2 linked regions of the Prochlorococcus marinus str. MIT 0919 genome follow. The protein of the gene in region 2 interacts with the protein of the main gene of each other region in a pairwise test. Links are inferred from orthologs where the notes say so. Each region holds a gene or a part of one and is shown on either strand. Other genes may lie near its edges.

Region 1 (5,740 bases), 420 kb from region 2 along the record:
AGTTAAAGGAATATTGAGAATATTTTGATTACAAAAACCAGCTTTTTCATATAATTTCCTGGCTTTTATTGGGTTATAAATAGGCCACTTTGATTGTTTTTCTTTTTGCAAGACAGGAGGAACAATTGATCTTAAAGGTTCTCTTAGGCCATAGCTTACCTGTTTGGAAATAAGATCTCTATTAATACTATAAGAAAGAGCTTGTCTTATAAGTTTTTGATTTAGAGGTGGTGAGTTGGATTTAAAGGCTATATATTCAATCTGCATGGCAGGTCCTACACCTTCTATGATCTTTCCTTTCTTTGAAAGTTTGTGAAGTGCTAGTCGATGACCATCTTCTAATGAATTAGAAAGAAGTACATCAATTTGACCAGTTTTCATTGCACTAAATAATGATATAGAGCTCGTATAGCTTATAAAATCAATTCCTTTGTTTGTTGGTTTTCCATCCCAATAACCTTTAAAAGGTATTAATCTTTGCCTCTCCGGACTAAAACTATCAAGCTTATATGGGCCAGTACCAATGAATTGCTTGTTCAAGAACTTATCTTGGTAATTCTTATATGCTGTTGGTGAAATTGGTGTTAAATTTATAGAGGTAAGTAAACCTTTAATAGAGCTAGACTGCCTTGAAAGTTTTATACGAATTAAGAAAGGGTTGGGTGTCTCAATATCAACTATTCTTCCTCCTATGATGTAATTTAATGTACCTATATCCATAAAACGTCTAATGCTAAAGGCCATCGCTTCAGAATTGAAACTAGTCCCATCATGAAAAAGAACATTTTCCCTAAGAGGGATAGAAACTGTCAGACCATCTTTGCTGATATAAGGCTGATCACTAGCAAGCCTTGGCTCAAGAACACCTTCGTCATTAATTCTATAAAGCGGATCTCCTAATGCGCTAAGAAGCTGTATAGCAAGTAACTTATTAGCTTGTGCGGGGTCTAATGATTCGATTTTACCCTTGCTTGCAACAATTACTCGATCCGAATCTCTAGTTGGTCCACATGAGATTTGACTGAATGCCAGAAGAGAAGTTGCTATTAGGATTGTTAATTGAAAAAAACCTTTTGGTTTAGTTTGAAATAGAAAATTATTCAAAGCTGTTTTTAATCAAGTATATTCTGATCAATTTTTCTAAGGTAATGCAATTTGTTGAATTGATATTTCAAATACAGGAGAGCCTTTTGGCAAAAGAGGCCATTGTCTTACCCAACATTTTTCGTGCTCGTTATCTATGCCAATAATTTGAAACAAGTTCTTGTCATCGACAAGGTGAACACAGTCTCCCTGATGTAAAACACTATCATTAAGTGAACTTGCATGCGCAATTCTATTTTTTCTTAAGTTCATGGATTTCTTAAGAATTAAAGATAAGTGGGGTTTGAATTCATAAGGATCAATTCCCTATATACACAATTACCAATTCTTTGATGGAAATGCCATGTTTGACTTTGTTTAAAGACAACTCATGTGAGCAGCTATTTTTTTGACTTCTAAAAGGTTTTCTATCTCAGTAATAGCTTCTTTTATAAGACCTTTATTAACTTGATGAGTTATCACTACAATTTCAGCATCAGTATCATTCGAATCAAATTGAACAATTGATTGTATGGAGACTTTTTTCTTGCCAAAAATTTGTCCTATTTGGCCAATTACCCCAGGAGTGTCTTTTGTGATTAGACGCAAATAATTCTTCTGAAAGATTTCCGTCGGCTTTGCTAAATGACATTTTCTCCAACTAAAAGCTGATAAGAGTGGATCTAGAGAGTTGCTTACTTCTCCCATTACTTTTATGCCTGCAATATTGAGAATGTCAGCCACCACGGCAGATGCTGTTGGACCAGAACCTGCCCCTGGTCCGTAGAACATCACTTCACCAATTGGATCACCTTCTACGAAAATGGCATTATTTACTCCATTGACTCCAGCTAAGGGATGCTCTTTGAGTATAAGTGTTGGCTCCACTCTTACTGCTAATGCTAATGATTCATCATTCGCTTTTTGCACTTGAAGACTTTCAGCAACTGCAATAAGTTTCACCTCATAGCCCAGTTGATTTGCATAATTTACATCTATGTTTTGCAGATCACTTATACCTTTTGTAGGTATAAGTGATCTATTGATATGACCGCCAAATGCAAGCCCACTTAATATAGATATTTTGTCTGCAGCATCAAGACCTTCAACATCAGCCATAGGATCTGCTTCGGCATAACCCAGCTCCTGAGCTTCTTTTAATAACTCTTGGTAATTAGCTCCTTCTTTTGCCATTCTGGTAAGAATGTAGTTTGTAGTTCCATTGATAATTCCACTTACTTTCTTTATTTTGTTCCCCCCTAATGATTGTTTTAAAGGCTCAATTATAGGAATGCCACCTCCAACTGCAGCTTCAATAAGTACATAAACACCGGCTGAATTTGCTGCTGCTGCTATCTCTTCGCCATGTCTTGCGATAACTGCTTTGTTAGCTGTTACAACAGACTTGCCTGATTTAATAGCACTTAAAATTAATGTTCGAGAAGGCTCAATACCCCCCATGACTTCTACTACAACGTCTATTTCAGGATCCTGAACTATTTCCAAAGGATCTTCAGTTATTAATTCATTAGGTATTGAGATTGATCTACTTTTCCTTTTGTCCCTAACAGCAATTTTAGACAATTTAATTTTGGATACTAAAGGATGTCGACCGTCTGGCGAATTTATTATCTTTGCCACTCCTGTCCCTACAGTGCCTAGTCCTATTAGCCCAACACAAATATGTTTTTTCATGAGATTGGTACCGGCTTTACTATTGTTGACTCTATGAACTAATAGCGTTTATTTATAAAAATAATTTGGCTTGAGAACTCATTTTAAGAAAGATATTTAAGAAACCATTCGCTCTTGAGGGGGTAAGGCTTGCTTTCAAGCCAGTTGCCTCTATGAATTCAGGGTTTATAGAAACTGCTTCTTTAGGTGTCAGATCTGTCAAACCTTTTATAAGTAATGCAAGCATCCCTTTTGTTATTAGGGCATCAGAATATCCTTTCCATATCAATTTTTGATTATGAAGTTCCCCTTGTACATATACTTGCGAAATACAACCTTTCACTTTTATTGAATCTTTCAAAGAGTTTTCTGGAAGCAAAGGAAGTTTTTTTGCTAGCCATAGGAGATATTCGTATTTCTTGCGAGGGTCAGAGGTTGATCTAAGTTTGGAAACCAATTTGTCAAGTTCTTTGCTCCCAAAGCTTTGTGCAAAATTTTCTTCAAGGTTCCCAGCCATAAAATTTTTGGCCATGAGTAATTACTATTAGCTTAACTTTTTTTATTCACCTCTCTTATTTCAAAGCAGCCTTCTTCTGTTATCCAACCATCAAAAGGTATATCCCACTGGTCAACAGGTAATGCCTGCTTGGAAACACAGGCTTCAGGGAGGACTACTAAGGATTTAACAGCTCTCCATGGCGCTTTACTTCGTAGCCTGTCAAAATAACCTCCTCCATAGCCTAATCTATGACCACTTTGATCAATAGCCAGTGCTGGTACAAGTAATAGATCAAGTTTGGAAGGAGGAAGAATTGGCTCGCTAATTGGTGCAGGGATTCCTAATAAGTCATCCTCTAATGGATTTTCTCTCCACAGATGATATGTAATCTCGTTAAGGATTTTGCTTGCTGGTAAAGCTAAAAATAACTTTGCTGACCCTTTAAGCTTGGTAAGATTTACTTCTCCACTTAATGGCCAATATATCCCTATACAAAGATTTTTCTTCTTGATTAGTAGCTGATTTAATTTTCTTTTAACTTGATTATAGATTAGATTTTCCTTAACATTAACGACCTCTTTCCTAATTCCTTGATATTTCTTTCTTGCGATAGATTTATTTTTTTTTGAGTTCATTATTTCTTCTTAAATAATTTTATAAGTTTGTAATTGAATATAAATAAACTTAATCATTAAAGTCCCCATAATTGTAAAAAGCTGTCAAAGCGATTGCTAGTGCATCTGCTGCATCATCTGGCTTTGGAGGTTTTTTTAATTCCAGCTCTCTTATTACAGATGCAACTACTTCATCTTTTTTTGCATGACCAAAACCAGTCACTGCAAGTTTGATTTGCATTGGTGGAAACTCTAAAACTGGAATATTAAAACGTGCAAGTGTCATCATTATTACCCCTCTTGCTTGTAAAACACTAATTGTTGCACTCGAACGATAAAAAAAGAATTTTTCAACAGAAGCCAATGAGGGTTCCCATTTTCTTATTATGTAACGGAGATCTCGTGCTATCTCAATCATTCTATCTCCATCTGATTGATCTTTATTGGTTTTAATTATGCCGCAATCAATTATTTCTTTGCTTTTTTCTTTGCAATTTATTAGTCCATAGCCGACTTTCGCTAAGCCAGGGTCTATTCCAAGGATTAACAATTTTTTAGTCCGATGATGCTAATTCAAAATCAGTCAGATTGTCTTCATCACTTCTATCAAATATCTTGCAAAATGCTTTGATAACACGGTCGCCTGAATCGATTTGTTCTAGTGGGTCTTTCCTGAGACGGTGTCTTAATGAACAGGAAACAACTCTAGCAACATCTTCTTCAGTAACTTCACTACGACCTTCAAACGCTGCAAGAGCTCTAGCTGCTCTATTAGAAACAATATCTCCACGTAGACCGTCTACATCTAGCTCTCCGCAAACAGCAGAAATTTTCAAACGAAGGTCTTCATCAATACTGACATTTTGGAGTCTTCCTTGAGCCTCAATCACTTTCTTTTGCAGTGAATCTTGCTTTTCTTTTACTGAAGATATAAATCCATTGGGATTATCATCAAATGATGTCCTTTGATCAACAACTTTCACACGAAGCTCTGCATCCCTAACTGTACGCACCTCAACGCTCATGCCAAATCTATCTAAAAGTTGAGGTCTCAACTCTCCCTCTTCTGGGTTCCCTGAACCTATTAATACAAATCTTGCGGGATGTCTTACTGAAACACCTTCTCTCTCAACTGTATTCCACCCTGAAGCCGCAGAGTCTAGCAAGACATCAACTAGGTGATCATCAAGCAAGTTAACTTCGTCAACGTATAAAAGTCCCCTATTGGCTTTGGCTAGAAGGCCTGGTTCAAAGGCCCTTACTCCTTCGGATAAGGCTTTTTCGATATCTATTGTTCCGCAGAGGCGGTCTTCAGTCGCACCAAGTGGGAGATCAATCATTGGCACTTGCTTCCCTTCTGTGGTCAGCTCTCCCCCTTGTTCTAAAAGTTGTTGAACCTCTGTACTTTGCAAGTCAGGATCCTCAGGAGAACTGTTATAGGGATCTCCTTGTACAACGTCTATATCTGGAAGAAGATCTGCAAGTGCTCGAATGGTGGTTGATTTACCCGTTCCTCTATCTCCCATAATCATTACCCCTCCTATTCGAGGGTCAATTATGTTCAGAAGAAGTGCCAACTTCATTTCTTCTTGACCAATAACTGCTGCGAAGGGGAATACCCTGCGGTTCCTAGTTGAACTCACTGATTAATAGTTTTTCCTGTTTTGGATTGTTTCATAGGCAGGTTACCTGAGTCTTGCTTAACTCTTAAAAAGCTTTATAAAGCAATGTTTATTGAAAACTTTAAGATGTTTCTGATCCCTATTGCTTACCTAATTATTCTCGTGCGGTCTTGATGTGATTAATGATTTCAGCAGACAAATCTCGAATAAGTGTTGCAGATCGAGGGTCATTAAAAGGACCTTTAACG
Region 2 (8,242 bases):
GGAATTAATACCAACAAAATAAGATCACCATATATAGTGTTTTCTTTCAGTAAGTACACTTTATATTGCGTCTGGCAATAGAATTGTGGCTATGGGATTCGTACCTTTACATAATCACAGTGATTACAGTCTGCTTGATGGAGCAAGTCAGTTGCCATCTATGGTTGAGAGAGCAAAGGAGCTTGGATTTCCAGCACTTGCGCTAACTGATCATGGAGTTATGTATGGGGCAATTGAGCTTTTGAAGTTATGTAAGAAAGCAGGCATCAAGCCTATTATTGGCAATGAAATGTATATTATTAATGGCTCAATTGAAGACCCTCAGCAAAAAAAAGAGAAAAGATATCACCTAGTTGTTCTTGCAAAGAATGATGTTGGTTATAAGAATTTAGTTAAATTAACAACTATAAGTCATTTAAAAGGGATGAGAGGTCGAGGGATTTTCTCAAGAGCATGCATTGATAAGGGTCTATTAAAAACTTATTCAGAAGGTTTAATAGTTTCAACAGCATGTCTTGGTGGAGAAATACCTCAAGCTATTTTGCGAGGTAGATACGATACTGCAGTCGATGTTGCTAAATGGTATAAAGATGTTTTTGATGATGACTTTTATTTAGAAATTCAAGATCATGGCTCAGTAGAAGATCGGATAGTAAATGTAGGTATTTGTCGCATAGCAAAAGAGCTTGATATTAAATTAGTAGCTACTAATGATGCACATTACCTCACCAAAGATGATGTAGAAGCTCATGACGCATTGTTATGTGTTCTTACCGGAAAACTGATTAGTGATGAAAAGCGGTTGAGATATACCGGGACAGAATATTTAAAATCAGAAGAAGAGATGAATAAACTCTTTTTAGATCATTTAGACCCAAAACTAATACATGAAGCAATAAATAATACAGAGAAAGTTGCTTGTAAGGTCGAAGAATATAATGTATTAGGGACTTATAAAATGCCACAGTTCCCTGTGCCAGAGGAAACTAGTTCGATTGATTATTTGAAAAAAGTTTCATTAGATGGCTTAAAAGAAAGACTTGATATAAGTAAAGTAGATTTAATAGATAAAGAATATTTAAATAGATTAAATTCAGAGATAAAGATTATAGATCAGATGGGTTTTCCAACTTATTTTTTGGTTGTATGGGATTATATTCGTTTTGCCAGAAATAATGGAATACCTGTAGGCCCTGGAAGAGGATCTGCTGCAGGTTCTTTAGTCGCTTACTCTTTGGGTATTACTAATATCGACCCAGTAAGTAATGGACTTTTGTTTGAAAGATTTCTAAATCCTGAAAGAAAATCTATGCCTGATATAGATACTGACTTTTGTATTGAAAGAAGGGGTGAAGTAATTGATTATGTGACTAGGCGTTATGGAGAGGATAAGGTAGCTCAAATTATAACTTTTAATAGGATGACCTCTAAGGCTGTACTTAAAGATGTCGCCAGAGTTATGGATATACCTTATGGAGATGCTGATAGGTTGGCAAAGTTAATACCTGTGGTAAGAGGTAAGCCAGCAAAGCTTTCTGAAATGATAGGGAAGGATACACCTAATACTGATTTCAGAGATAAATATCAAAAAGATCCTTTAATTAAAAAATGGTTAGATATGGCTATCAGGATTGAGGGTACAAATAAAACATTTGGGGTTCATGCTGCAGGTGTTGTAATTGCCTCTGACCCTTTGGACAGTTTAGTCCCTCTTCAGAGAAATAATGATGGTCAAATAATTACCCAATATTTCATGGAAGACATTGAATCTTTAGGCTTACTTAAGATGGATTTTCTTGGCCTTAAAAACTTAACGATGATAGAAAAAGCTGTAGGTCTCGTGGAAGATTCTGTTGGTGAAAAAATTCATATAAATAATTTAAGCATGGATGATGATAAAACTTTTGAACTTTTATCTAGGGGTGATTTGGAGGGTGTTTTTCAGCTTGAATCAAGTGGAATGCGCCAAATAGTAAAAGACTTAAGACCATCTTCTTTAGAAGATATATCTTCAATACTTGCCCTTTATAGGCCAGGCCCTTTGGATGCAGGGCTTATTCCTAAATTTATCAATCGAAAACATGGGAAGGAAAAAGTTGATTTCCCTCATTCTTCATTAGCTCCAATCCTCAGCGAGACTTACGGGATAATGCTTTATCAAGAGCAAATAATGAAAATTGCTCAAGACCTTGCTGGATATTCATTAGGTCAAGCAGATCTTTTAAGAAGAGCAATGGGTAAAAAAAAGGTTGAGGAAATGCAAAAACATAGATCATTTTTCTTGGAAGGTTCTAAGAAAAATGGAATTGATTCCAAAATCGCTAATGATTTATTTGATCAAATGGTTCTTTTTGCTGAGTATTGCTTTAACAAAAGTCACTCAACTGCATATGGAGCTGTTACTTATCAAACTGCATACTTGAAGGCGCATTACCCAGTTGCTTACATGGCAGCTCTATTAACTGTTAATTCAGGTTCGAGCGATAAAGTTCAGCGCTATATCTCTAATTGCAATTCAATGGGAATTGAGATAATGCCTCCAGATGTGAATTCTTCAGGAATTGATTTTACTCCTAAAGAAAACACTATTCTTTTTGGCCTTTCAGCGGTTAGGAATCTCGGTGATGGAGTAATTCGTAAATTGATCAAGTCTCGGGAAGAAGATGGACCATTTGATTCGTTGGCAGATATATGTGATCGAATCCCTTCTAATACTTTGAACAGACGGGGGTTGGAGGCATTGATACATTCTGGTGCACTTGACTCATTTGATGAGGAGTCAAATAGAGCCCAGCTAATGGCTAACCTCGATTTGACGATCGATTGGGCTGCATCTCGAGCTCGTGACCGTATTAGTGGGCAAGGGAATTTATTTAATATGAGTTCTAATGCTTCTCAAGATTCAACTGCTGAGATGATTTACTCTCCTCCTCAAGCTCCTTCTGTTGATGATTACTCTCCAATAGAAAAATTGAGATTAGAGAAAGAATTGATAGGCTTTTACCTTTCTGATCATCCCTTGAAGCAGCTTTCTTCCCCAGCAAAGTTGATAGCACCAATAAGTCTAGGAGCATTGGACGAACAAATTGATAAATCAAAGGTGAGTGTTATTGCAATGATTAATGAGATAAGGGTCGTTACCACCAGGAAAGGTGACAGGATGGCCATACTGCAAATTGAAGATTTGACCGGTTCTTGCGAGGCTGTGGTTTTCCCGAAAAGTTATCAAAGGCTTTTAGATCACTTGGTTTCTGAAGCAAGATTGTTGGTTTGGGCTTCCGTAGATCGAAGAGATGAAAATGTCCAGCTTATAGTTGATGATTGTCGTTCAATAGATGAAATGAAATTTGTTTTGGTAGATTTATTGCCTGAACATATAGCCGATATTAGCTATCAATATCGACTTAGAGAATGTCTATATAGCCATCGTCCTTCAAAAGATGAGTTAGGAGTAAGAGTACCAGTTGTTGCAGTTATTAGAGATGGAGACCATCCTAAATATGTACGTCTAGGACATCAGTTTTGTGTTAAAGATGCTGATGCAGCTGTTGAATCTTTGCAACGCATTTCCTTTCAGGCAAGCTGTAGCGCGAGCCTAGTTAAATAGTTAGCTTTGATTTTTTGGACTTACAGCTCTAAAAGCTGTTCGCATTCTTCCAATATTCGGACGTATATTCTCTAATCCTAAAAGGCTTCCTGGAGACTCCTCCCAACTTGCAGAAAGTATGCCATAGCTCAAGCCTAAAAGGCCAACAAAAAAGCATAGGGCTGAACTGGTCAGAGTAATAGCTGGTGGGACATCTGCAATTCCTTTAACAATAAGAAGATAACTTCCTATGAATACACCCATCCCAGATAAAGTTGGCAAGCCCGTTGTAAATGCAATCCTTCTAGCCATCCTATTTGCAACTACTTTCGGTATAAATGAATCTCGCTTCTTTTTAGAGCCAAGGTTTTTAGATCTAATTTGCGTTTTGTTTTCAAAAGTAATCTGCTTTTGAGGCCCTTTCTCTGATGCTTTAAAATTGTTAGTCATTTAATTAAGCCTTAAAACTTAAAAATTAACCTCTAATTTTTAATTTTGTTATTAGATCATTATAGCGCTTATCACTTTTCCCTCGAACATAGTTAAGTAATCTCTTCCTTTGCCCAATCATTTTTAAAAGTCCTTGCCTAGAAGAGAAGTCATGAATATTTTTTTGAAGATGATTGCTTAGTTTCGAAATCCTCTCGCTTAGCATTGCGACTTGAACTTCTGCAGAACCAGTATCGGTTCCATGGGTTTGATGCTTGTTGATTAGTTCCTGCTTCTCTTTAGTATTTAGCGTCATTGTTGAATTGCTTTTAAACTGTAGGAATGTTTGAAGAGTCCTTAATCTAACTCCTAATGTCGCTTTCTATCCAGTTTGTTGGTTTAGTTTTGTGAGAGTTTTTTTAAAAAGGCTATCAAAATCAAGCTTTTGAGTACTGACAGCATTATTGCCTTTGGGGTATGTCTCTGTGCAATGTTCTATGGAAACTGCTTTTAAAGCATCTAAAATTTCAGGATCAGAAAATCCGAGGTTCTCAAGAGTACTTTTCACCTCATTTGATAAATCTTTGGGAAGTTCATTGATTGAGAGGGGTGGAGTTGGAAAATTTGCTTTTAATTCGAAGTCAGATAGCTTACTTTCTAGCTCTAAAACCAGTCTTTGGGCTGTTCGATTGCCTATCCCCGAAGATCGAGTTAGCTTTTTAATATCTTGACTGATAATGGTATGTAATAGTTGTTCGAAGTCATTATCTTCTAGAAGTACCATCCCCGTCTGAGGCCCTACTCCATTAACGCTTATTAATTTTCTAAATAAGTCTCTCTCTTGTTGTTGGTTAAATCCAAACAAGTTCGAACCATCTTCTTTCACAATTTCATGAATCCAAAGAGTTATTTCTTTGCAACTCTTTATCGTTAGAAGACCCCTTTTAGTAAGTTGGACTTCATAGCCAACTCCATTGCAAGCTAATACCAGCCCAGATCGTGTCCCATAGTGCCAGTTTTGTATTACGTCACCTTTAAGCCAGCTGATCATTAGATAAATAGATTTTATTAATTAGCTAGTGTTAGCCTCCATCCATTTGGCAACCAATCATTGCGCCTGCCGCTCCCCCAGCCGGAACAGCCCACCATCTATCTTTACCTCTAGTGCCTGACATTGTTAACCCTGCACCAAGCAAGCCACCAATAAGAGAACCCTGACTGCAGTCATTATTGTCTACGTTTGACGGAACTGCCTCCCTAACAGTCTTATTAGCCCCTCTTGAGCTGCAAGGCACTTCAACAGTTTCGGTCCAGCTTTCAACATAGCCAGGAGATTCTGCAGTCCCAGGGAAATATTCCTCCCTATATTCTTCTTTTGTACAAGTCCTTGATCTTGCATATCCTCTTTGGGATTCATTGGCAAGAACTGGTGAGAAGAGCCCTAAGGAAAAAATAAAAGCAAATAAAATCTTCATATCTTTTTAGGGGATTATTTTGATCCTATTACTAAATCTAGATCTGCTCTAGCAGATACGCTAATTAATGTTGCTCCAAATACACATATTGCTCCAGATAAAAGGTATCTGTTTAAGGGCTCTGCAAAAATTAGTACTCCCCAGATGGCGGCAAATATCACTTGTGTGTAATTGATCGAGCTAGCATGTGCTGCCGGAAGCAGACGTAATCCATCAGTGATACATTGTTGCCCAATTTGAGTAAAAAGACCTATGCCGAGAAGCCATATCCATTCTCCCTCGGTTGGTAAAACACCTTCTGCTAATAAAATTGGTAGGCAAATTGGTGCCGAAATAAGTGGGAAATAATGAACGATAACTAAAGGATGTTCCCTCTCGGATAACTTCCTAACGCATACATAAGCGAAAGCAGTCAGTATTGCGCCGATTAAAGCAATTCCAAGTGCGAAAATAGGCATCCCTAAATTTAGTGAGTTATTTTTAAGAGGTTGTGCGACAAGGGTTATCCCTATCCATCCAAGTATTAGTGCAATAAGGATTCTTTTTCTTATAGATTCTTTTAGAAAAATCTTTGCAGCAATTGCTGTAAAAGTTGGATAACTGTATTGAATTACTGTTGCTGTAGCAATAGGTAAGGAAAATAGGGCTTTGAAAATGCAAAACAACGCTCCTGTTCCTGCTAAACCTCTTATAAGTAATAACTTTTTATTTGAACCCCAAGGATTAACTCCTTGCTTCTTCAGTAGAAACCTTGTAATAGCAAGGCTTATAACAGACCTTATGAAGATTAGCTCTGCGACTGGTAGTCTTCCTCCAATCTTTTTTACGCATACAGTCATCAGACTAAATGCCAATGCACTAATGATTAATGATTGAAATGCCTGAACTTCTTGATTCTGATGGTTACCCCATAATGGCAAGAGCATATTTTGCTTTGATTTGGAATTGAAAAATCGAGAATGGAAAGATCACATGGTTCACTTTTCTTTAGAACTTAGAACTAATTAGTAGACCAAAACCTGTATGACCTTCAAAATAATCTAATGGTAAACCCTCGTATTCATCCACATACAATTGAAGCTGTAAAAGATAGAGCAGACATCGTTGATGTTGTAGGGGAACATATTGTTTTAAAGAAAAAAGGAAAGGAATATATCGGAATCTGTCCATTTCACGATGACAGTAAACCTTCTATGACTGTTTCTCCAGCAAAGCAATTTTATTATTGCTTTTCTTGTGGGGCAGGCGGAAATGCCATCAAGTTCTTGATGGAGTTGCAAAGAGAGAGTTTTGTAGATGTTGTTTTAGGCCTGGCTAGAAAATACCAACTACCTGTAGAAACTTTAGAAGGCCCTCAGCAAGAACGTCTTCGTCAAAAGCTATCTCGTAGGGATAATCTTTATAAAATTCTTGATCTGGCCAAAGGGTGGTTCCAATCTCAGTTGTTCTCTAATGAAGGTAAGCAGGCTCTTGATTATTTAGTTAAAAAGCGAAAGTTCAATCAGAGTACAATTGGTGAATTTGAATTGGGCTTTGCTCCTAACTCTTGGGATGGCCTTTTAAAGCATCTTTCGCATGTAGAAAGTATTTCTCAAAATCTATTGGAAGAGGCTGGTTTGCTTATTGCGCGCAAGTCTGGAGAAGGCTTTTATGATCGATTTCGGAATCGTCTTATGATTCCTATTAAGGATCGGCAAGGTAGGGTTATTGGCTTTGGAGGGAGAACACTTGATGGCTCAGATCCAAAATATTTAAATTCTCCTGAGACTGAACTCTTTGAGAAAGGTAGCCACCTTTTTGCTTTAGATAAGGCGGTCAACTCAATCAGAAAAATCGATAAAGCTGTTGTTGTAGAAGGATATTTTGATGCAATAGCTCTCCACGCTGCCGGAATTGCTAATTCAGTTGCTTCACTAGGAACTGCTCTTAGCAATAAGCAAATCACGCAGTTATGTCGTTGTAGTGATAGTAAGAGGATAATTCTTAACTTTGACTCTGATGGAGCAGGAGTTCGTGCTGCTAATCGAGCAATAGGAGAGGTTGAGCATTTGGCAATGCAGGGGCAATTAGAACTTCGAGTTTTACATTTGCCTTCAGGTAAGGACCCTGATGAGTACCTTCAAGAACATTCCCCCGCTGATTACAAAGCTCTTTTAGAGAAGTCTCCACTTTGGATTGATTGGCAAATTGATCAGGTTTTTATAGGCAATGATCTCTCTAAGGCTGATCAATTTCAACGCGTAGTGAGTGGCTTGGTTCAACTATTAGGTAAATTGCCTCAGTCAGCTGTACGTACACATTATCTCCAAAAAGTAGCTGAGCGATTAAGCGGGGGACAAGCTCGTATTGCCTTGCAGTTGGAAGATGACCTTCGCAGGCAGGTCAAGGGACAACGTTGGCACGGTCAATCTTCGCGACTCGATAAACCTGGTGATGCAAGCCTCAGGGAACGTAATGAAGCTGAAATTATACAGCTTTATCTCCATTGCCCTATTCATAGATCTACTATTCGTCGAGAATTAAGGCAAAGAGAATTAGAGGATTTTGCCCTTCAACATCATCGCTTGCTGTGGTCAACCATTAGTGAACTTGAAGAGAACAATATAGGAGCTTCACTTTTGGAGTCTATTTGTAGAGGTGACTCTCTAGGAGAGGAGCTTTCTCAGATAGAACTTCCTAGACTTCTGTTAGATCAATTTGCTTTTGAAAATAATAGTATTCTTTCTTCTAGGCTTATGCCCTTACTAGAACT

The links. Proteins that work in one complex are often made in the same cells at the same time.
Region 1: the proteins of ruvA (region 2) and ruvC interact in binary tests that used the Escherichia coli proteins (3 or more experiments, as listed by UniProt). The link is inferred for Prochlorococcus marinus str. MIT 0919 from one-to-one orthologs.

Annotation. Positions count from the first base shown.
Region 1 is NZ_CP114779.1:524,704-530,443, reverse strand. The notes cover bases 2,681-5,556. They hold ruvC (crossover junction endodeoxyribonuclease RuvC), read right to left. Parts: upstream 4,421-5,556; coding sequence 3,941-4,420; downstream 2,681-3,940. Other genes in these bases: bchI (magnesium chelatase ATPase subunit I), read right to left, coding at 4,425-5,513; O5635_RS02910 (5-formyltetrahydrofolate cyclo-ligase), read right to left, coding at 3,307-3,891; O5635_RS02915 (SufE family protein), read right to left, coding at 2,831-3,289; O5635_RS02920 (homoserine dehydrogenase), read right to left, coding at 2,681-2,778. Also shown: O5635_RS02930 (ABC transporter substrate-binding protein), read right to left, coding at 1-1,104; O5635_RS02925 (hypothetical protein), read right to left, coding at 1,141-1,356; more of O5635_RS02920, read right to left, coding at 1,462-2,680; O5635_RS02895 (serine hydrolase), read right to left, coding at 5,647-5,740.
Region 2 is NZ_CP114779.1:103,796-112,037, forward strand. The notes cover bases 3,233-6,078. They hold ruvA (Holliday junction branch migration protein RuvA), read right to left. Parts: upstream 5,067-6,078; coding sequence 4,398-5,066; downstream 3,233-4,397. Other genes in these bases: O5635_RS00800 (DNA polymerase III subunit alpha), read left to right, coding at 3,233-3,607; O5635_RS00805 (PAM68 family protein), read right to left, coding at 3,608-4,036; rpsO (30S ribosomal protein S15), read right to left, coding at 4,062-4,331; O5635_RS00820 (hypothetical protein), read right to left, coding at 5,098-5,490; O5635_RS00825 (DMT family transporter), read right to left, coding at 5,505-6,078. Also shown: Asp-tRNA(Asn)/Glu-tRNA(Gln) amidotransferase subunit GatA, read left to right, coding at 1-22; more of O5635_RS00800, read left to right, coding at 92-3,232; more of O5635_RS00825, read right to left, coding at 6,079-6,416; dnaG (DNA primase), read left to right, coding at 6,534-8,242. UniProt on the Escherichia coli protein: The RuvA-RuvB-RuvC complex processes Holliday junction (HJ) DNA during genetic recombination and DNA repair.